2 regions of the Streptomyces sp. CG4 genome follow, and region 2 is predicted to be linked to the other one. Evidence: riboswitches for the same ligand, from Rfam matches in the RefSeq annotation. Region 2 holds a riboswitch; the other holds the start of a gene.
What was found. Region 2 has a riboswitch for S-adenosylmethionine ahead of AB5L52_RS31705 (aminotransferase class V-fold PLP-dependent enzyme). Riboswitches for the same ligand answer to the same signal wherever they lie in the genome.

Region 1: linked by a shared signal. The riboswitch ahead of thrC (threonine synthase) and the one ahead of AB5L52_RS31705 (aminotransferase class V-fold PLP-dependent enzyme) in region 2 are both predicted to bind S-adenosylmethionine.

Annotation. Positions count from the first base shown of each region.
Region 1 is NZ_CP163525.1:5,326,302-5,329,695, forward strand. It holds gene AB5L52_RS24260 (trehalose-6-phosphate synthase) at 1-240, opposite strand, end outside; gene AB5L52_RS24265 (glucosyl-3-phosphoglycerate synthase) at 315-1,259, opposite strand; SAM riboswitch class I at 1,420-1,575, shown strand; gene thrC (threonine synthase) at 1,593-2,870, shown strand; gene AB5L52_RS24275 (MoaD/ThiS family protein) at 2,867-3,142, shown strand.
Region 2 is NZ_CP163525.1:6,941,972-6,945,365, forward strand. It holds gene trpD (anthranilate phosphoribosyltransferase) at 1-1,060, shown strand, start outside; SAM riboswitch class IV at 1,136-1,252, shown strand; gene AB5L52_RS31705 (aminotransferase class V-fold PLP-dependent enzyme) at 1,414-2,805, shown strand; gene AB5L52_RS31710 (Lrp/AsnC family transcriptional regulator) at 2,872-3,153, opposite strand; gene AB5L52_RS31715 (rhomboid family intramembrane serine protease) at 3,150-3,394, opposite strand, start outside.

The DNA.
Region 1 (3,394 bases), 1.6 Mb from region 2:
GCCGGCCGCCCGCCGTACGGCCGCCCGGTCGCCGTCGCCGAGCGCCGCGCACACCCACACCGAGCCCGCGTCCGCCCCGATGGCCGACAGCCCCGAGACCAGCCCGCCGCCGCCCCGCTTGGCGCGCAGCGAGCCGGCCCCGCCGGCCCCGCCGTCCTCGTAGACGGTGTATGAAACCGGGCCGCGGTTGGACGCGACCAGCACCCGAGCCTTCTCGGCAGCACCCTGCGTGGAAGCCATGGTCCACAACCTAGCCCGGCCCGGAAACGCTCAAACGTACGGATGGGCCCGGCGCGCGGACGTATACGACCGGTTCACGCCACCTTGCGTTCGGCGTACTCGGCGATCTCCGCCATCGGCGGCCGCTCCTCGGTGTCCACCGGGTACGTGCGCGGCTCGAAGCCGTCCGCACCCCGTTCGAACTGGGTCAGCGCGGGGCGGACGAGATGGCCGCGGGCCAGCCGGAGCTGGGCCGTGCGGTAGATGGCCGCGGCCATCCGGCCCAGCGCCTGTCCGTCCTGGTGGCGGTGTTTGCGCACGCCCACGTCCACCTGCGCGAGCGCGTCGAGCCCCACCAGGTGCAGCGCGTCCACCAGCATGCCCAGCTCCACGCCGTAGCCGACGGGGAAGGGGAGCTGTTCCAGCAGGCTGCGGCGGGCCGCGTACTCGCCGCCCAGCGGCTGTACGAAACCGGCCAGCTGCGGCCAGTGCAGATTCAGCAGCGGCCGGGCCATCAGTTCGGTGACCCGGCCGCCCTGCCCCGCCGCCCCGGCGAGCGGACGGTCGTACATGGCCTTGACCAGGTCGACGCCCGGTTCGGTGAGCAGCGGGCCGATGATCCCGGAGACGAAGTCGGAGGAGAACTCGCGCAGGTCGGCGTCGACGAAACAGACGATGTCCCCGCCGGTCACCAGCAGGGAGCGCCACAGCACTTCACCCTTTCCGGGGACCGCGGGAACGCGCGGGAGGATCTCGTCGCGGTGAACGACCCGGGCGCCCGCGCGCGCGGCGACCTCGGAGGTACGGTCGGTGGAGCCGGAGTCGACGACGACGATCTCGTCGACCAGCGGGACCTGTTCCATCAGGTCGTGCCGGACGACCGCGACGATGTCGCCGACCGTCTCCTCCTCGTTGAGCGCGGGCAGCACGACGCTGATCGTCTGGCCCGTGCGCTGCTTGGCGGACAGGATCCGGTGGAGAGGGCGATCGGCCACGGACCAGGAGCGGGTGGCCAGCCAGTGCTCGACTTCTTCCAGCACGGTCTGCGGCTCCTCTCTGTTCGTGATCACAGGGGGTGACCGTGTGATCCATCTCGCGGTTCGGACGACTATCTCAACTCTCCTGGCCGTCGGTTACAGTCTTGAACAACGCCGATGACCATCGCATGTCGGAGGTTCTCGCGCGTTCACAACCGAATACCGCTCATCCAGAGGGGCAGAGGGACACGGCCCGATGAAGCCCCGGCAACCCTCCAGTCGGTACTCGTAGATCCGCAGGGATCGCTCCGCGAGGCTCCCGGCTAGGGAAGGTGCCAAATCCGTCTCATGGCGAGATGCGTCATGAGGAAGATGAGGAGAAAGGGCCTCGCCTCCATGGCTGTGCAGACAGTTGCAAGCAATTCCACCGTCGACCTCGGTCCCGCAGCGGCCCTGAGCTGTCGCGAGTGCGGGCACCGCGTCCCGCTCGGCCCGGTGTTCGCCTGCGAGGAGTGTTTCGGCCCGCTGGAGACCGCCTACGACTTCTCCGGCTACGACACCGAAGAGCTGCGCCGCCGTATCGAGGCCGGCCCGGCGAACATCTGGCGCTACGCCCCGCTGCTGCCCGTCCCCGCGGACGTGGCCGACAAGCCGAACCTGAACCCGGGCTGGACCAAGCTCGTCAAGGCCGACAACCTCGCCCACGAGCTGGGCGTCACCGGCGGCCTGTACGTGAAGGACGACTCCGGCAACCCGACGCACTCCTTCAAGGACCGCGTCGTCGCCCAGGCCCTGGAGGCCGCCCGCGCCTTCGGCTTCACCACGCTCTCCTGCTCCTCGACGGGCAACCTGGCCGGTGCCGTCGGCGCCGCCGCGGCCCGCGCCGGCTTCCGCTCCTGCGTGTTCATCCCGCACGACCTGGAGCAGGGCAAGGTCGTCATGGCCGCGGTCTACGGCGGCGAACTGGTCGGCATCGAGGGCAACTACGACGATGTGAACCGCTTCTGCTCGGAGCTGATCGGCGACTCGGCCGGCGAGGGCTGGGGCTTCGTCAACGTCAACCTGCGGCCGTACTACGCGGAGGGCTCCAAGACCCTCGCGTACGAGATCTGCGAGCAGCTCGGCTGGCGGCTGCCCGACCAGATCGTGATCCCGATCGCCTCCGGCTCCCAGCTCACGAAGATCGACAAGGGTCTGAAGGAGCTGATCGAGCTGGGTCTGGTCGAGGACAGGCCGTACAAGATCTTCGGTGCGCAGGCCGAGGGCTGCTCGCCGGTGTCGACGGCCTTCAAGGCCGGCCACGACGTCGTACGGCCCCAGAAGCCGAACACCATCGCCAAGTCCCTCGCCATCGGCAACCCGGCCGACGGCCCCTACGTCCTGGACATCGCGCGCCGCACCGGCGGTGCGGTGGAGGACGTGACGGACGAGGAAGTCGTCGACGCCATCAAGCTGCTGGCCCGCACGGAGGGCATTTTCGCCGAGACCGCGGGCGGAGTGACCGTCGGCGTGACGCGCAAGCTGATCAAGAACGGCGTCCTGGACCCGACGAAGACCACGGTCGTCCTCAACACCGGCGACGGCCTGAAGACCCTCGACGCGGTGGCCGGTACCGGCCTCACCGCCACCATTCGCCCGACCCTGGACTCCTTCCGAGAGGCTGGCCTCGCATGAGCGTGACCGTTCGCATCCCCACCATCCTGCGCACCTACACCGGCGGCCAGGCCGAGGTCGCCGCCGAGGGCGCGACCCTCGCCGAGGTCATCGAGGACCTGGAGAAGAACCACACCGGGATCGCCGCGCGCGTCCTGGACGACCAGGGCAAGCTGCGCCGGTTCGTCAACGTCTACGTCAACGACGACGACGTGCGCTTCGAGCAGGGCCTTCAAACCGCGACGCCCGACGGCGCGGGTGTCTCGATCATTCCGGCGGTGGCCGGCGGCTGATCGTTACCTTGGGTAACTAGAGTTACTCATTGTTCATCGAATTGCCTCCTCCGTGAGAGAAGCGGAGGGGGCAATTCTGCGTGATTGAGCGCGGTACAGTTGGGGAACCCGGTCGCCGCCTTCGGGTCGCGAGCCCCGGATTCATGCCGCAAGCCCGACAAGAAGTAGCCAAAGTATGCGGGTTTTATGCGGCATTTGTGATGTTTGCGTGGCCCGACTTGCCCCGAAGTCGGGCGAATTCTCACCACATTC
Region 2 (3,394 bases):
CGCTGTGACCCCCGCTGGAGGCGACACCGCGGCGGGCCGCTCCTGGCCCGCCCTGCTGAACGGTCTGCTGGACGGCCAGGACCTGTCCGCCGACGACACCGCGTGGGCGATGGACCGGATCATGCGCGGCGAGGCGACCGACGCGCAGATCGCCGGTTTCATGGTGGCGCTGCGGGCCAAGGGCGAGACGGTCCAGGAGATCAGCGGGCTCGTCCGCGCGATGTACGAGCACGCGAACGTGATCGAGGTGCCGGGTCCGGCCGTCGACATCGTCGGCACCGGCGGCGACGGCGCCAAGACGGTGAACATCTCCACGATGTCGTCGATCGTCGTCGCGGGCACGGGCGCCAAGGTCGTCAAGCACGGCAACCGCGCCGCGTCCTCGGCCTCCGGGTCCTCCGACGTCCTGGAGAAGCTCGGGATCAATCTGAACCTGACCCCGAAGCGGGTCGCCGAGGTCGCCGAAGAGGCCGGCATCACCATCTGCTTCGCGGTGAAGTTCCACCCGTCACTGCGCCATGTGGCCCCGGCCCGCGGCCAGTTGGGCATCCGTACGACCTTCAATGTGCTGGGCCCGCTGACCAACCCGGCCAAGGTGCGCTCCCAGGCCGTCGGTGTCGCCGACCCCCGGATGGCACCGATCGTGGCCGGAGTCCTCGCCGAGCGCGGCAACTCCTCCCTGGTCTTCCGGGGCGACGACGGACTGGACGAGCTGACGACGACGTCCACGTCCCGGGTCTGGGTCGTCCGGGACGGCAAGGTCACCGAGGAGATCTTCGACCCGCGCGAGGTCGGCATCGACCTCGTCCCCGTGGAGGCCCTGCGCGGCGCCGACGCGGCGTACAACGCGGAGGTGGCCCGGCGCCTGCTGGACGGCGAGCGCGGCCCCGTCCGGGACGCCGTCCTGCTGAACTCTGCGGCGGCGCTGGTCGCTCTCGCGCCGACCGACGCCCCGCTCGCCGACCAGCTCCGGGCCGGCATGGTGAGGGCCGCCGAGTCCATCGACTCAGGCGCGGCGAAGCGGACGCTGGAGCGGTGGGTGGCGGCCAGCAACGCCTAGCGTGCACCGGTCGTCGTCCCGCGATCCGGACTCGGGTTGCGGGACGACGATCGTTTCCCGTACGTTCCTGTCCCAGGTCATGAGTGACAGTCATGAGGCCCCGGCCGACTGTCCGGCAACCCTCCGTCCGTGGCGGGGTGCCCCGGGTGAAGACCAGGCCGTAGGCAGTGAGGTCTATGGCAAGCGCGGACCCCTCGCGCGCCTTTGGTTTGTATGCGAGGGCAGGGGTCCTGGTCGTCGAGGAGCCTCCCGTGAGCAAGCGAATGCGATAGGGCCGCCGAGCCCCGCCTCCGCACACCCTTTTCCTCTTCTTCCTACGCCCTCAGGGCGTATGTCCTCACGGGAGTTCACCCATGTCCGTCTTCACCGCTGCCGCCGACCAGTCCGTTTGCCGTGACATTTCGGGGGCGCTGCCCGTTCTGGGCCGGGATGTCACCGTCCCGCTGGTCACCGGCGGCGAGGTCACCTACGCGGCCCTCGACTACGCGGCCAGCGCCCCCGCCCTGCAGCGCGTCTGGGACGACGTCGCCGCCTACGCGCCCTACTACGGCAGCGTCCACCGCGGCGCCGGCTACCTCTCCCAGCTCTCCACCGACCTGTTCGAGAACGCCCGCAAGGCGGTCGCCGAGTTCCTCGGCTGCCGCGCCGACGACCAGGTGGTCTTCACCCGGTCGACCACGGACTCCCTGAACCTGCTGGCCCGCGCGCTCCCCGCCGACTGCCAGGTCTTCGTCTTCGAGACCGAGCACCACGCCTCCCTGCTGCCCTGGCAGGACGCGCACGTCACCTACCTCAACGCCCCCCGCACCCCGCAGCAGGCCGTGGCGACCCTGGAGCGGGCCCTCGCCGACCGCACCGTGTCGATCGAAGGGGGCCACGGTCCGGCCCTGGTCTGCGTCACCGGCGCCTCCAATGTCACCGGGGAGCTGTGGCCGGTGCGCGAACTGGCCGCCGCGGCGCACGCGCACGGCGCCCGGATCGTCCTGGACGCCGCCCAGCTCGCCCCGCACCACCCGGTGGACATCCGCGACCTGGACGTCGACTGGGTCGCCTTCTCCGGCCACAAGCTGTACGCCCCCTTCGGCTCCGGCGTCCTGGCCGGCCGCGCCGACTGGCTGCGCGCGGCCGAGCCGTACCTCGCGGGCGGCGGCGCCAGCCGCAAGGTGACCCGGCGTCAGGACGGCGGCGTGGACGTGGAGTGGCACGAGAGCGCCGCGCGGCATGAAGCGGGCTCGCCCAATGTGATCGGCGCCTACTCCATCGCGTCGGCCTGCAAGGCGCTCACCGAGGCCGGCTGGGACACCCTGGTGGCCCGCGAGCAGCATCTGATCACCAGGGTCCGCGAGGGCCTCGCCGAGGTCCCGCAGGTGAAGGTGCTGTCCCTGTTCGGCGACGACGCCCCGCGCGTCGGCGTGATCTCCTTCGTGGTGGAGGGCTGGAACAGCTCCCACTTCGCCGCGGCGCTCTCCGCCGAGTACGGCATCGGCGTCCGCGACGGCCTCTTCTGCGCCCACCCGCTGGTCCGCACCCTGCTCGGCAGCGACCCCCAGACCCAGGGCGAATGCGGCGCCCCCGAGGCGGCCCCCGGCGAGAAGTCCCTCAACGCCATCCGGGTCAGCTTCGGCGCGGGAACGCCCGACGAGCACGTGGAGCGTTTCGTGGCGGCGGTCCGGGAACTGGTGACCGACGGCGCGAAGTGGACGTACAGGACGGAGGACGGCCGCTGTGTACCGGCGGTGAACTGATCCACCCGGAGGGGCGCGGGGCTGTATCGGTATGCGGCCCCGCCCCGCAGACGTACCGAGGCGCCCCTACGACTCCAGCCCGATGGAGAACGCCGCCTCGAGGTCGTGCTGGGAGTACGTCCGGAACGCCACGTGCGTGTCCGTCCCCTCCACCCCGGGAATCTTGCTGATCCGGCCCGGAATGACATCGGCAAGATCGTCGTGCTGCCGCACCCTGACCATCGCGATCAAGTCATACGTACCCGTGACGGAGAAAACCTCGCTCACCGATTCCAGCGAAGCGATCTGCTCCGCGATCTCGGGGATCCGGTCCACGCTGGTCTTGATGAGGACGATCGCGGTGATCACGGCTGGTTCTCTCCCTCGGGTGCCGGAGCTGGGGCGGACTTCACTCTAGCCGCACGGCCGTAGCGCACCCACGCGTAGCCGAAGCCGAGCCCGAAGCCGACCAGGTGGGCCAGATACGCCACCCCGGGGCCGTCGGAGGTCTGCTCCGCGGCCGCCCACTGCAGGGCCGCCCAGAACGGCAGCACGACCCACGCGGGAAACCTGAGCGGCAGGAAGAACAGGAACGGCAGAAGACTGGTGA